DNA from 2 places in the Aliisedimentitalea scapharcae genome. Region 1 is predicted to be linked to the other one. Evidence: riboswitches for the same ligand, from Rfam matches in the RefSeq annotation. Region 1 holds a riboswitch; the other holds the start of a gene.

Evidence for each region. A riboswitch is a leader RNA that binds a small molecule or an ion and turns the genes downstream of it on or off. The one in region 1 is predicted to bind thiamine pyrophosphate.
Region 2: linked by a shared signal. The riboswitch ahead of thiC (phosphomethylpyrimidine synthase ThiC) and the one ahead of thiB (thiamine ABC transporter substrate binding subunit) in region 1 are both predicted to bind thiamine pyrophosphate.

Annotation. Positions count from the first base shown of each region.
Region 1 covers NZ_CP123584.1:395,428-403,384, reverse strand. Annotated here, with positions in the region: gene QEZ52_RS01990 (6,7-dimethyl-8-ribityllumazine synthase) at 1-392, shown strand, start outside; gene QEZ52_RS01985 (ATP-binding cassette domain-containing protein) at 414-1,106, opposite strand; gene QEZ52_RS01980 (thiamine/thiamine pyrophosphate ABC transporter permease ThiP) at 1,093-2,649, opposite strand; gene thiB (thiamine ABC transporter substrate binding subunit) at 2,625-3,602, opposite strand; TPP riboswitch at 3,635-3,727, opposite strand; gene aroC (chorismate synthase) at 3,950-5,053, shown strand; gene QEZ52_RS01965 (HD domain-containing protein) at 5,053-5,730, shown strand; gene QEZ52_RS01960 (AEC family transporter) at 5,727-6,671, shown strand; gene QEZ52_RS01955 (malonate--CoA ligase) at 6,684-7,957, opposite strand, start outside.
Region 2 covers NZ_CP123584.1:1,417,412-1,425,368, reverse strand. Annotated here, with positions in the region: gene tmk (dTMP kinase) at 1-268, shown strand, start outside; gene QEZ52_RS06690 (DNA polymerase III subunit delta') at 265-1,383, shown strand; gene QEZ52_RS06685 (TatD family hydrolase) at 1,385-2,209, shown strand; gene QEZ52_RS06680 (MBL fold metallo-hydrolase) at 2,206-3,006, shown strand; gene QEZ52_RS06675 (AEC family transporter) at 3,158-4,090, shown strand; TPP riboswitch at 4,132-4,252, shown strand; gene thiC (phosphomethylpyrimidine synthase ThiC) at 4,374-6,197, shown strand; gene QEZ52_RS06665 (FAD-dependent oxidoreductase) at 6,194-7,162, shown strand; gene thiS (sulfur carrier protein ThiS) at 7,131-7,328, shown strand; gene QEZ52_RS06655 (thiazole synthase) at 7,332-7,957, shown strand, end outside.

The DNA of each region.
Region 1 (7,957 bases):
CCGATATTGTCGATCGCGCATTGGAGGGGTTCTGCGAACTCATCCCCGCCGATCAGGTCGATGTCTATGACGTCCCCGGCGCGTTCGAAATGCCGCTGGTGGCGCGGGATCTGGCCGCGACCGGACGCTATGGCGCCGTGGCCTGCGCCGCCTTTGTCGTTGATGGCGGCATCTATCGTCATGATTTCGTGGCCCAGGCTGTCGTCGACGGATTGATGCGCGCCGGACTGGACACCGGGGTTCCGGTGCTTTCGGTCTCGCTGACCCCGCACCATTATCAGGAAACTGATCACCACAACGCGATCTACCGCGAACATTTTGTGGACAAGGGCCGTGAAGCCGCCCAGGCCGCGCTACAGATCGGCAAAACCCGTGCGGCTCTTGCAGCCTGACCTAGGTAAATCGCGCGCCTGTCACCCCAGATAGGCCCGCAACGCAGGCGGCGGATTGTCCAGCAATTCCGCCGTCGCCACTGGCGCATGCGCCTGACCGTCTGCCACCAATATCACCTGATCGGCGATCCGGCGCGCGTCATTCGGATCGTGGCTCACCATCATCAGAGTCGCACCGGTTTCCGCGATCAGGTCCGCCACCAGATCCAGCATCTCGGCCTTTAATGCGGGCCCCAGCGCGGCAAAGGGTTCATCCAGCAACAGCAAATCGCGCCCCTGCACCAGCACCCGGGCCAATGCCACCCGGCTTTGCTGTCCCCCGGACAGCGCCGCAGGTTTGCGATCGCCCATACCGTCCAACCCAACCCGGTTCACTGCCTGTTCAACCCGTGCGGTGTCCTGCGTGTCCAACCGCAGATCGGCCCGAATCCCCAGCCCGACATTCTGCGCCACGCTCAAATGCGGAAACAGATTGCCATCCTGGAACAACATCGCAACAGGCCGCTTGCCCGGTGCCATCGCGCCCAGATCCTGACCATCCCACCGCAACGTCCCCGCGGCAAAGGGCAAAAACCCGGCGATCGCCTCGATCAGGGTGGTCTTGCCTGCCCCGGATGGGCCAATGACCGCCACGCGCGCACCCCGCGAAACGCACAGATCTGCGCTCAGATCAAAACCGCCGTTGGAGATGCGACATTTCTCAAGCTTCAGCATGCCAACGCCCTCCCCGGTCCAAAACCCAAAATGCCCCCATCGACAAACCCAACAGCAACAGCGCCGCCCCGGCGGCGGCTTCCATCCGATAGGCCCCCATCAATCGATAGATCTGCAAGGGCAATGTCGCCAGCTCATGATCCGCGAACAACGCAATGACCCCCAGATCCCCCATCGACAGCGCCGCCGCCAACCCGGCGGCAAATCCGATCTGCGCCCGCATCCGCGGCAGCAGAACGCGCCTTACGAATGGCCAACCGTCCATGTCCAGCGACAGGGTCAGCTTGCCATAGCGCGCCACCACAGACCGGGCCTGTGGCACCAGGATCCGCAGCGCAAAGGGCAACGCCATCACCGCATTGACCACAGCCGTCACGATCAGAGCAAAATCGCTGGGATCTGCAAAGGGATGAATGACCACGAACAACCCGGTGCCAATCACCAAAGGCGACGCCGCCAATCCCAGCACTCCGGATATTTCGATTGCGCCACCATGACCCAGCGCCACGGCCACCGCCATTGGCAAAGCCAACAGCAACAGAACCAACGTGCTGGCGGCAGCCACCCCAATCGATGTCATTGCGGCCTGTAAAACCGCCCAGGGCAAGTCGACCAACCCCGGTGCCCCGGACACCACGATGGCCATCAACGGCAAAAGCAAAAATGCCGCCGCGGCACAGATCCACCCGGCATCGACGGCGCGTGCGCCCGGGCTCTCTCCATCCCAGCGTCTGACCAGCCGGTCCAACCCGCCGCCAAATCCTTCGCCTACCGACACCCGCAACGCGACCCAGGCCGCCAATCCGGTCAACACCAGCTGAAGGCCCGACAGCAGCGCCGCCCGACCCAGATCAAAATCAAACCGAAACGCCTGATAGATTGCCAATTCAATTGTTGTCGCACGCGGCCCGCCACCCAGGGTCAACGCCACGGCAAAGCTGGTCAGGCAGATTGCAAAAACCACCGCCAACACCCCCGGCACCACCTGACGCAGCATCGGCACCTCCAACAGGCGGAACATATCCCGACCATCGGCACCCAATTGTGCGGCCAGACGAAACCGTTCTGCCGGGATCTCCTGCCATCCTTGCAGGATCAACCGGGTTGCCAGCGGCAAATTGAAAAACACATGCGCCAGCACGACACCATGCAGGCCATAAATGCGGATCGGCTCCATCCCGATCCAGCCCAATGCCGTACTGATCCACCCGGCGCGCCCAAACACTTCGAGCAATCCCAAGATGGCAACAATCACCGGCAGGATAAACGGCGCACCCAACAGCCCGATCAAAAGGCGGCGACCAAAGAACCTGCGCCGCGCCAAAGCCCGCGCCACAGGAATCGCAAGCCCGACGCTGAACAGCGCCGACAGGCTGGCCTGAAACACGGTGAACCGCAGCGCCGCCCAATCGGACGGGCCCAGACCCGACCCGGCCTCGGCCCGCCAAACAACGGCGCACAACGTCCCCAGAATCAGCGCGGCAACAGCAATCGCCGCGCAAATCCCAGAGGCTGCGCTTACTGGCTCAGCGCGCCGAGCCATTCGCCCAAGGCTACATCCCGCACGGCTGCCGCTTCGGAGGCAGGCAACAAAAGCGATTTCTCGGGCGTCACCAACGTGTCAAATCCATCCGGCAAACCGGCCGCCGGAGTGACCGCCGGGTACATCCAATTGGTCGTGGGGATAATCGACTGGAACGCATCCGACACCATGAACGCCAGGAATTGATCGGCCAGTTCGGGTTGGTCGCTGGCGGCCAGCTTGCCGGCCACTTCGACCTGCATATAATGGCCTTCGCTGAATGATGCTGCTGCCTTGGACGCATCTTCTTCGGCAATCAGGTGATAAGCAGGAGATGTCGTATAGGACAACACCATGTCCGCTTCGCCCTCCAGAAACAGGCCATAGGCTTCAGACCAGCCTTTGGTCACGGTGACCACATTGTCGGCCAGCCCCTCCCAGATCGCCGGGGCCTCATCGCCATAGGCCGCCTTGACCCACAATAGCAGGCCCAAACCGGGCGTGGACGACCGCGGGTCCTGAATCACTATTTTCTTGTCGCTGGCGCCCAGCGCCTTGAAATCCGTCGGCGCGGCAGCATCGGCATTATGCACGAACGCGAAATACCCCCAATCATAGGGTACGAACAGCGGATCTTCCCAGCTGACCGGCAACGCATAATCGGCGCGCACATCATGGACGGCGAACAGCCCGGTTTCAGCCGCAGCAGCGGTCAGATTGGTGTCCAACCCCAGCACGATATCTGCGTCGGACCGTGCGCCTTCCAGCTTGACCCGCGCCAGCAACGCCGCACCATCGCCGGCACCGACCAGCTTCAGGTCACAGCCACAGACGTCTTCGAACGCTTTTTCCACCGCCGGGCCCGGGCCCCAATCGGAGACAAAGCTGTCATAGGTATAAACGGTCAATTCAGGCGTTTCGGCATAGGCTGCCGTCGCGCTCAAAAGTCCCGCTGCAAATGCAAGATGTTTCATCTCATCCTCCTTTGCGGCGATAGGGCAAGGGTGGATGTCTCCGAAACCTTCCCTCCGCCGGTTTTAGCCGGTTCAGGTTCAACGGGTGTCATCTCAGCACCAATGGTGCACCCCGAGGTGGCGCAGACCCTAGGCCGCAATGCCACCAAACACAAGCTATGGCAGCCATCAGGCCCTAACAGTCAGGACCAAGTGGACTGATCCCCTGTTCATCTGGCCCCAAATATCCCGGGGGAGTCACCAAAGGTGACGGGGGCAGCGCCCCCAACCCACATCCCAACACGCGAATCCGCTTGAGCCCCTGACCACGCGTCGCTAATCACATCCCCCAAAGGAGACCGCGTCCCATGTCGATGAACAGCTTTGGCCACCTCTTCCGCGTCACCACCTGGGGTGAAAGCCACGGACCCGCATTGGGTGCGACCGTGGACGGGTGCCCACCCAATGTGGCAATCGAACCCGAGATGCTGCAACTCTGGCTCGACAAACGCCGCCCGGGTCAGAACAAGAATACAACCCAGCGCAACGAACCGGATGCGGTGAAAATCCTGTCGGGTGTGTTTGACGGAAAATCCACCGGCACTCCGATTCAGCTGATGATCGAAAACACCGACCAGCGGTCGCGCGATTATGGCGAAATCGCCCAGACGTTTCGCCCCGGCCACGCTGACATCACCTATCACCAGAAATACGGCAACCGCGATTATCGCGGTGGCGGGCGCAGCTCGGCCCGGGAAACCGCAGCCCGTGTCGCCGCCGGTGGCGTCGCACGCGCGGCGATCAAGGCACTGGTCCCTGACCTGGAAATCAAAGGCTACATGACCCGCATGGGCGAGATGGAGATCGACCGGTCCCAATTCGACTGGGACGCGATTGACCAGAATGATTTCTGGATCCCCCAGGGCGCAGATCAGGCGCAGGCATGGGAAGACTACCTGCAAAAGCTGCGCAAGGATCACGATTCGGTCGGTGCCATTGTCGAAGTGGTGGCCCGGAATGTGCCCGCCGGGATCGGCGCTCCGATCTATGGCAAGCTCGACACCGATCTGGCCGCCGCGATGATGTCGATCAACGCGGTCAAAGGCGTCGAAATCGGCGAAGGCATGGCCGCAGCCCTGTTGCGTGGCACGGAAAACGCCGACGAGATCTATATGGGCGAAAACGGTCCCGAATATTCGTCGAACCACGCGGGCGGCATTCTGGGCGGTATTTCCACCGGACAGGACGTGGTGGTGCGCTTTGCGGTCAAACCGACCTCGTCGATCCTGACCCCGCGTCAGTCGATCCGCAAGGACGGCACCGCCATCGAAGTCATTACCAAGGGTCGTCATGACCCCTGCGTCGGCATCCGCGCCGTGCCCGTGGCCGAAGCGATGATGGCCTGTGTGATTCTGGATCACCTGCTGCTGCATCGTGGTCAGATTGGCGAAAACCAGGGCACGATCGGCTGATGCAGGACATTCACGCGCGGCTGCGCCGCCTTGTCGCCCAGCAGATGGATCAGGATCCGGCGCATGATCTGGCCCATCTGGATCGGGTCTGGACCAATGCCCACCGTATTGCCCGCCATCAGGCCGATCACGAAGACTCTGTAAACCTGCGGGTTCTGATGGCTGCGGCCTATCTGCACGATCTGGTCAACCTGCCCAAGGACGCCCCCAATCGGGCCGAGGCTTCGACCCTATCGGCCCAGCGCGCCGTGCCGATCCTGCAGGACCTGGGGTATACCGGGGCCGAAATCAAAGCCGCCCAACACGCCATTGCGGCGCACAGCTATTCCGCCGGTATCCCGGCGCAATCGACCGAAGCCGAAATCCTGCGTGACGCGGACCGGCTGGACGCATTGGGTGCCATCGGCATTGCCCGCACGTTCATTGTCGCAGGCAGCATGAGGCGCGCGATCTATGATCCGGCCGATCCCTTTGCCGCCGACCGTCCGCTGGATGATCAGGATTGGTCCATCGACCATTGGCACCTGAAACTGCTGCAGCTGCCCAAGGAAATGGTCACCACCAAGGGCCGCGAGATTGCCGAAAAACGGGCCAAGCTGATGCTGGCCTATCTCGAACAATTGTCCAAAGAGATCGACACCGACCTGCCCAACCATTGGTCTGACCTACTGACATGACCCAGATCCTGGCGATCACCTTCCCGATCTATGGCGCAATCGCGCTGGGGTATCTGGTGGTGGCAAAAGGCTGGTTCGCCGCTGCCGAAATGCGCACGCTGGGCAAATATGTCCTGAATATCGCCCTGCCCGCGCTGCTGTTCAATGCGGTGGCGTCGCGCCGGATCGCGGATGTGTTTCAACCCGATTACATGCTGGCCTATGGGTTGGGGGGGCTGGCGACCATCGCCACCGCCTGGATCTTGTTCACCCTGCGCGGCACTGACCCGCAACGGCGCGCGTTGGGCGTTATGGGCTCGACCTGTCCCAACAATGCTTTCATCGGGTTTCCGATCATGTTGCTGGCTTTCCCGGCCCAGGCCGAAATCATCCTGGCTCTGAACCTGCTAGTCGAAAACATCCTGTTGGTGCCGCTGTGCCTGTTGCTGATGGAAGGCGCATCGGGCAACCGACAGGAATCATTGCTGCGCCACATCGGAGCAATTCTGTTCAATGTGTTGAAAATGCCGATGGTGATCGGGCTGTTGCTGGGCCTGGCGGTCTCGCTTGTCAATGTCCCTCTGCCCGCCCCCTTTACCCGCCTGACCGGTATGCTGGCGGCCTCGGCCTCGGCATTGTCGCTGGTGGTGATCGGTGGATCACTGGTCGGCCTGCCGCTGCATGGCAACCGGGGATTGGCCGCGCAGATCACCATGACCAAACTACTGATCCACCCCGGGCTGGTTGCCGGTGCGGCTCTGACGCTGAGCGCTTTGGGCTGGATCGCGCTGACCCCGGATTTCCACAGCGCAGCAATCCTGTCGGCGGCGATGCCGATGTTCGGCATCTATACGGTTCTGGCCCAGAAACAGGGGCTCGAAGGTGCCGCGTCGATCGCCATGCTGGGGGCCACAACAACCGCCTTTGTCACGCTCAACCTGTTCCTTCTGTTCCTGACCTAAGGCCCGGGACCCTTAGGCAAACAAACCGGCGTATTCCTCGCGCAGCGCCTTTTTCTGAACCTTGCCCATGGTGTTACGGGGCAGCTCCGGCACCAGGATCACCTGCTTGGGCTGCTTGAACTTTGCCAGGTCTGCGGCCAACGTCTCCCGCACCTGATCCGCCTGCAATTCCGGATCAGTTGCCACAACGATGGCCACGACCGCCTCGCCGAAATCGGGATGTGGTGCCCCAATGACGGCACTCTCCAGCACCCCCGGCATATCGTCGATCAGGCTTTCGACCTCCTTTGGGTAAACATTGAACCCGCCGGTGATGATCAGATCCTTTTCGCGCCCCACGATGGTGACATAGCCATCACTGTCCATCCGGGCCAGATCGCCGGTGATGAACCACCCGTCCGGGCGCAGCTCTTCGGCGGTTTTCTCGGGCATCTGCCAATAGCCCTGAAACACATTTGATCCGCGCACTTCCAAAACCCCGGTCTCGCCCGTCGGCACCGGGACGCCATCTACCATGATCCGCGCCTCGACGCCGGGCAGCGGGAAACCCACCGTGCCAGCGCGCCGTTCCCCCTCATAAGGGTTCGAGGTGCTCATATTGGTTTCGGTCATGCCATAGCGTTCCAGGATCCGATGACCGGTGCGCGCTTCCCACAGCTCGTGGGTCTCAACCAACAAGGGTGCCGATCCCGAAATGAACAGACGCATGTTGGCTGCCCGTTCCCGCGTCAGCCGCTCATCCGCCAACAGGCGGGTATAGAACGTCGGTACCCCCATCAAAGCGGTGGCGTTCGGCATCGCCTCCAGAATGGCGTCCGCGTCAAAGCCCGGCAGGAACACAACCCCCGCCCCGGCCAACAGCGCCACATTGGTCGCCACAAACAGCCCGTGCGTGTGAAAGATCGGCAGGGCATGGATCAGCACATCCTGGTCCGTGAACCGCCAGTATTCCTTTAACATCTCTGAATTCGACGCCAGATTGTCATGGCTCAGCATCGCGCCCTTGGACCGCCCGGTGGTCCCCGACGTATAGAGGATAGCAGCCAGATCCTGTGCCCCGCGCGCCACCGGGGTAAACGCCCCCCGGCCCACGACGGACTCGGTCAGCGTACCATTGCCTTTGGCATCCAGCGTCACCACCCGCGCATCTCCGGAGATCCCGCGTATTGCCTCCGACCGGTCCGGATCACACACCACAACGCGTGGTGTCGCATCCCCCAGGAAATAAGCGACTTCGGACGTGGTATAGGCGGTATTCAGCGGCAGAAACACGCCCCCCGCCATCA
Region 2 (7,957 bases), 1.0 Mb from region 1:
CGGACGGGAACCTGATCTGACCCTTTTGATCGACATGGAGCCCTCGACCGGGCTGAACCGCGCCAAAGGGCGTCAGGGCACCGAAGAACGGTTCGAAGATTTTGGCGTCGAACTACAGCACAAGATGCGCGCGGGCTTTCTGTCATTGGCCCAGGAATTTGCCGACCGTTTTCGGGTGATTGACGGGGATCGCGGTATCCAGGACGTTTCGGCCGACGTCACCGCAGCGGTCGCGGACGCTTTGATCCACAATGGTCATGGCGCATGAACGACGATCTCCCCGCCCCGGATCAGGCACCCGGCGCACCGCATCCGCGCGAAACCGCGCGCCTGATTGGCCAGGACCCGGCCGAAGCTGCGTTTCTGGATGCCTACAATGCCGGCCGCCTGCACCACGGCTGGATGCTGACCGGGCCACAGGGCGTGGGCAAGGCGACCCTGGCCTGGCGAATAGCCAAATTCCTGCTGGCCACACCACCGGCCGAAGAGGACGGGCTCTTTGGGGCACCACCGCCTCCGGCATCGCTTGAGATTCCAGACGATCATCCGGTGGTGCATCGCATTTTGGCGGGGGCCGCACCCGGGCTGGCTGCGATTACCCGCAGTCCCAACGACAAGGGCAAACTGCGTGACCAGATCGTTGTCGACGACGTGCGCAAATTGAATCGCTTCTTTGGTCTCTCGGCCACCGACGGTGGGCACAGGGTCGTGATTGTGGACGCCGCCGACGACATGAATACCAGCGCCGCCAATGCGCTGCTCAAGATGCTCGAAGAGCCACCCGCCCGCACCACAATGCTGTTGATATCGCACCAACCTTCGCGTTTGTTGCCGACCATCCGATCACGCTGTCGCACATTGCGTCTGACCCCTCTTTCACCGCCGGACATGCAGACAGCCCTGACCCAGGCCGGAGCCGTATTGCCCGACAATCCCGATGCGCTCGCGGCCCTTGCCGCCGGATCAGTGGGGGCGGCGCTGCGCGTGCTCAATCTGGGCGGGCTACAGATCTACGCCGAACTGATTGCCATTCTTGGCAGCCTGCCCCAGCTCGACCGCCGTCGTGCCATGTCCTTGGCCGAGGCCGCCGCCCAGCGCAATGCCGGTGAAAAGTTCGAACTGCTGTTGACCCTGATCGACATTGCCCTGGCCCGGCTGGCCCGCACCGGGGCCGCCGGTCACCCACCGATGCCGCAGGCGGCACCCGGAGAGGCAGACACTCTGCTGCGGCTGGCTCCGAATGCCCATCAGGCCCGCGCCTGGGCCGAGCTTTCGGCACAGGTGACGGCACGGATGCGTCACGGTCAGTCCGTGAACCTTGACCCCGCCGCTCTTGTCCTAGATACGGTTTTCAAGATGCAGGAAACCGCGAGCCGGGCGTGAGATGACCGAACCAACAGCACCAGAGATGACACCAGAAATCACGGACAGCCATTGCCACCTCGATTTCCCTGACTTCGAAGGGCTGTTGCCCGAGATCGTCACCCGCGCAGCAACCGCAGGTGTGACCCGCATGGTGACAATCTGCACGCGATTGAAAAACGAACCAACCGTGCGGGCCATCGCCGAATCCCACGCTCCGGTTTTCTATGCCGCTGGCACCCACCCGATGAGCGCCGCCGAAGAGCCGATGGCCACGGTCGATCAACTGGTCGCCTTGGCCCAACACCCGAAATTCGTCGGTATTGGCGAAACCGGGTTGGATTATCACTATACCGCCGAAACCAAGGATATTCAGAAGGAAAGCCTGCGCATTCATATCGAGGCCGCCCGCCAGACCGGCCTGCCGCTGATCATTCATTCACGCGATGCCGACGACGATATGGCCCGCATTCTGTCTGACGAGATGGCCAAAGGTCCTTATTCCTGCGTCATGCATTGCTTTTCCTCTACGCCCGAACTGGCCCGCGTGGCGCTGGATCTCGGGTTCTACCTCTCTATGTCCGGTATCGCCGCCTTCCCCAAGAGCCAGCAGGTGCGCGACATTTTTGCCGCCGCCCCGGTGGATCGCATTCTGGTAGAAACCGATGCTCCATATCTCGCTCCTCCCCCATTCCGGGGCAAGCGCAACGAGCCGGCCTATACGGCCCATACCGCCCGCAAGGGAGCCGAAGTATTCGGCATGAATTATCCCGAATTTGCAGCCCGGACACAGGCCAATTTTGATCGCCTGTTCACCAAGGCTGCCCGACACAAGGCCGCCGCATGACGCCAGAGCTGCGCTTTACCATCCTCGGTTGTGGATCCTCTGGCGGGGTTCCACGTCTGGGTGGCCATTGGGGCGATTGCGACCCCGACAATCCGCGCAATGTGCGTCGTCGCTGTTCGATGCTGGTCGAACGCGACGGACCTGGGGGCACGACGTCTGTTCTGATCGACACGACCCCGGACATGCGGTCGCAACTTCTGGATTCGGGTACCGGACGCCTGGACGGCGTGGTCTATACCCATGCCCACGCAGACCATGTCCACGGCATCGATGACCTGCGCATGATCGTTTTCAACATGCGCGCCCGTGTGCCAGTCTGGGCTGACGGTGATACGACAAATGCCCTCCTGAACCGATTTGGCTATGCCTTTGTTCAACCCGAAGGCTCGCCCTATCCGCCCATTCTGGAACTGAAGTCGATCGCCGGTCCCTTTGAGATCGACGGGCCTGGTGGGCCGATCCCCTTTCAGCCCTTTACCGTCAATCACGGTGCCATCGACAGTCTAGGGTTTCGGATCATGGATCTCGCCTATCTGCCGGATGTTGCCGAAATGCATGACGCCTCCTGGGCCCAACTCGAAAACCTGGATTGCTGGATTCTGGATGCGCTGCGTCGCAGCCCACATCCGACACATGTGCATTTGGACAAGGCCCTAGAGTGGATCAAACAGGTTCAGCCGCGCCGGGCCGTGTTGACCAACATGCATATCGACCTGGACTATGCCACGGTCGAGGCTGAAACCCCGGATCACATCACCCCTGCCTATGATGGCATGGTGATCCGTTACCCGCTCTGAGCGCTGCAATCCGCGCCCGCCCACATAACCGGTTTGGGGATATATCTCCCCGCTCCGCTTTCATCTCGCCAGAAAACTCCCGCCGGAGGCATCCTGAATGCGCCGCGCTCACCCCGGCTGGGATTGGGGCACCTCTACTGGACACGCGGCCATGTTCCAGAGCTTGATCGACGTCATCCTGCCCGTTTTTCTGGTGATTGGCGCAGGCTATGCCACCACCCAAGCGGGGTATTTCAAGGCGCAGCACATCGACGGGATCATGCGGTTCACCCAGGGGTTTGCCATTCCCTGTCTGCTGTTTCGCGCCATCGCCGATCTGGATCTCTCGGCCAGCTTTGACCCGGCATTGCTGGTCAGCTTCTATTCTGCGGCCTTCCTGTGTTTCCTGGCTGGGGTCTGTGGGGCGCGGCTGATTTTCAAACGTGACTGGGAGGACGCCATAGCCATAGGGTTCTGCTGCCTGTTTTCCAATTCGGTGCTGCTGGGCCTGCCGATCACCGAACGCGCCTATGGGGCGGAAAACCTGACCGGGAATTATGCCATCGTCGCCTTTCATTCGCCGTTCTGTTACGGCGTCGGCATTACCGCGATGGAGATCGTGCGCAACCGGGGCAGCGGGAGCCTGAAAACTGTCACGTCGGTGTTGAATGCGATGTTCAGGAACGTGCTGATTCTGGGAATCGCGCTGGGGTTCATCGTGAATCTGACCGGTTTCATAATACCAGAAGCCGTAGATAGTGCCCTGTCTCTGGTCATACGTGCGGCCCTGCCCGGAGCGCTTTTTGCGCTGGGAGGGGTGCTGGTCCAATACCGGCCCGAAGGTGATTTGAAGGCGATCTTCTATGTCTGCACCATATCTCTTCTGCTCCACCCCACCCTGGTCTGGATGTTTGGAAAAACCGTGTCTCTTCAACAGGATCTATACAGGTCTGGCGTTTTGACGGCGGCCATGGCCCCCGGATTCAACGGCTATATTTTTGCCAATATGTACAACCGTGCCAAACGGGTTGCGGCCTCCTCGGTGCTGATCGCAACCGGACTTAGCCTCTTTACCGTCTGGGGCTGGCTCATCGTGCTGGACTGAAATTTCCCGGTTGACGCGAACCGCCCCCACCCCCTACCAATTGGCCCACGCAGGGGGGTCCCGCCTAGGGGACTGAGAGGCTGACAGGGCATATGCCCGGTGATGCGACCCTTTGAACCTGACCCAGTTGATACTGGCGTAGGAAGCTAGGTTTGCATCGCTGTGGGGGCCGTACTCTCCCGCATCGTGCAAGTCCCGAACAAGAGGGCCTGTACACCCTCTGTTTCCCTCGGCCTAACCTCATCTGGTGTCTTTTTGAGTTGAGAGCTTGAGGAGCACCGAAATGAACGTCCCCAATCCCAAAATCACCACGGGCGAATTGCCTGCGTCGCGCAAGATTTATGTCCCGGGCCAGATGCACCCGGATGTGCGCGTGCCGATGCGCGAAATCTCTGTACACCCCACCGCGGGCGAAGCGCCGCTGCCAGTCTATGACAGCTCGGGCCCCTATACCGATCCCAACGTGCTGACCGACATCAAACAGGGTCTGGAGCCCCTGCGCCGCAAATGGATCGAAGCCCGTGGTGATGTCGAGGAATACGACGGGCGTGACATCACCGCCGCAGACAACGGCTTTGTCGAAGGCGACCGCCTGACGCCTGAATTTCCGGTCAAACCACGCCCCCTGCGCGGCAAGGACGGCAAGGCCGTGACCCAGCTGGCTTATGCCCGCGCCGGGATCGTCACACCCGAAATGGAGTATATCGCGATCCGCGAAAACCAGCTGCGCGACCTGTCACCCTGTCATGGTGCGACAGACCGCGATGGTCACGACTGGGGGGCCAATATCCCCGACTATGTCACGCCCGAATTTGTCCGCGACGAAGTCGCCGCCGGGCGCGCCATCATCCCGTCAAACATCAACCACCCGGAATCCGAGCCTATGATCATCGGGCGCAACTTCTTGGTCAAGATCAATGCCAATATGGGCACCTCGGCTGTCACCTCCTCCATGGAGGAAGAGGTCGACAAGATGGTCTGGTCGATCCGCTGGGGCGCTGACACCGTCATGGATCTGTCGACGGGGCGCAACATCCACAACACCCGTGAATGGATCATTCGCAACGCGCCTGTGCCCATCGGCACCGTGCCGATGTATCAGGCGCTGGAAAAGGTAAACGGCATCGCCGAAGACCTGACCTGGGAGGTGTTCCGCGACACGCTGATCGAACAAGCCGAACAGGGCGTGGACTATTTCACCATTCACGCGGGCGTGCGGCTGCACATGGTGCCGATGACCGTCAATCGCGTGACCGGTATCGTGTCGCGGGGCGGTTCGATCATGGCGAAATGGTGCCTGCACCACCACAAGGAGTCGTTCCTCTATGAACACTTCGAAGAGATCTGCGAGATCTGCCGCCAGTATGACGTTGCCTTCTCGCTTGGGGATGGTCTGCGCCCCGGATCAATTGCTGATGCCAATGACGAAGCACAATTTGCCGAGCTGGAAACCCTGGGTGAGCTGACCAAGATCGCCTGGGCCAAGGACTGCCAGGTGATGATCGAAGGGCCGGGCCATGTCGCCATGCACAAGATCAAGGAAAACATGGACAAGCAGCTGGCCTGTTGTGACGAAGCACCGTTTTACACGCTTGGACCACTGACCACCGATATCGCACCCGGCTATGACCACATCACCTCTGGCATCGGGGCGGCCATGATCGGCTGGTTCGGCTGTGCCATGCTGTGTTACGTGACGCCCAAGGAACATCTGGGCCTACCCGACCGGGACGACGTGAAAACCGGCGTGATCACCTATAAAATCGCCGCCCATGCCGCCGATCTGGCCAAGGGTCTGCCCGGTGCCCAGCGTCGCGATGACGCGATCAGTCGCGCCCGGTTCGAATTCCGCTGGGCGGATCAGTTCAACCTGGCATTGGACCCCGAAACCGCGCGCGAATTCCATGACCAGACCCTGCCGAAGCAAGCGCATAAGGTGGCGCATTTCTGCTCCATGTGCGGGCCGAAATTCTGTTCGATGCGGATCAGCCACGACATCCGCGCCGAAGCCCAGAAGGAAGGCATGGAGGCGATGGCCGAGAAGTTCCGGACCGGTGGCGATCTCTATATGCCGGTGACCGACCCTGCCTTGGAGCCGGGCGAATGATCACCATCGCAGGGGCCGGCGTTGCCGGCCTCGCCAGCGCCTGGGAACTGGCGCGCCGGGGGGCACAGGTGACGGTTTTTGAAACCGGCACCGCGCCTGCTGACAACCCCTGTTCCTGGTTTGCCGGCGGGATGCTGGCCCCCTGGTGCGAAGGTGAAACGGCCGACGCGCAGGTGGTCCGGCTGGGTGCCGGGGCCATCGACTGGTGGGTGCAGTTCACTCCTGTCACTCGGGCAGGCACGCTGGTGGTCACCCCACCCCGCGACCGGGCTGAACTGACCCGCTTTGCCCAGCGCACCCAACAGCATCGCCGGGTTACAGGCGACGACATCGCCACGCTGGAACCGGCGTTGGCGGGGCGATTTTCAGACGGTTTGTTTTTTGAGGATGAAGCCCACCTGGATCCGCGCCGGGCGTTGATCGACCTGACCGATGCCGTATTGGCGGCGGGTGTCGACATCCGATACGAGACCCCTGCCCCAGCACAGGTGGATGTGGATTGTCGCGGCATGGCTTCGGGTCTCAGCGGGCTGCGTCCGATCCGCGGCGAAATGGCGATCATTGAAACCAAGGACGTGCAGATCACCCGCACCCTGCGGCTGCTGCACCCACGCATTCCGCTTTATCTCGTGCCCCGCGGGGACGGGATTTACATGATCGGCGCGACCATGATCGAAAGCAGTTCATGGCGGCCCATCACCGTGCGCTCTATGTTGGAACTGCTGGGGGCTGCATTCACCCTGCACCCAGGTCTGGGTGAAGCCAGTGTGATCGAAACCGGCGTTGGTCTGCGCCCGGCATTTGCCGACAATATTCCGCGCCTGACACACCTTGGCGACACCACCCATTTGAATGGGCTTTACCGGCACGGATTTCTTCTGGCCCCCGCCCTGGCGGGCCAGCTGGCAACGCAATTCTTTCAGGAACCAAGTGATGCAGATTATCGTGAACGCACAACCGCATGAGATAGCAGGCGCGACCCTGGCACAGGCACTGCACCAGCTCGGATATACCAGCCCCGCCATCGCCACCGCCCTGAACGGTCAGTTCATTCCGCGTGAAGCCCGCGCAGGCACCCCCCTGTCCAACGGTGACCGGCTCGAAGTGCTGGCACCCATGCAAGGGGGATGAAAAATGCTACTTTACGGACACCAAATTCAGTCACGCTTACTTCTGGGAACGGCGCAATACCCCTCTCCCGCAATACTGGTCGACGCAATCCGTGCCAGTGGCACCCAGATCGTTACCGTCAGCTTGCGCCGTGAAGCGGCTGATGGCTCGGGCGCGGGGTTCTGGGACATGCTGCGCGACACCGGCACACGCATCCTGCCCAACACCGCAGGGTGCCATTCGGTGCAGGAAGCCGTGACCACAGCCCATATGGCGCGCGAAGTTTTTGGCACCAATTGGATCAAGCTGGAAGTGATCGGACATTCCGACAGCCTGCAACCGGATGTCTTTGCGCTGGTCGAATCCGCGCGGATCCTGTGCGACGATGGTTTTCAGGTGTTTCCCTATACCACCGACGACCTGGTGGTGGGGGAAAAGCTGGTTCAGGCGGGGTGTGAGGTGCTGATGCCCTGGGGGGCACCCATCGGGTCCGGTCAGGGGCTACGCAACCCGGACGCTCTGCGCGCAATGCGGGCCCATTTCCCTGATATTCCATTGATCGTGGATGCCGGGATCGGGCGCCCTTCGGATGCAGTGCAGGCAATGGAACTGGGCATGGACGCGGTTCTGCTGAATACAGCCGTGGCCAA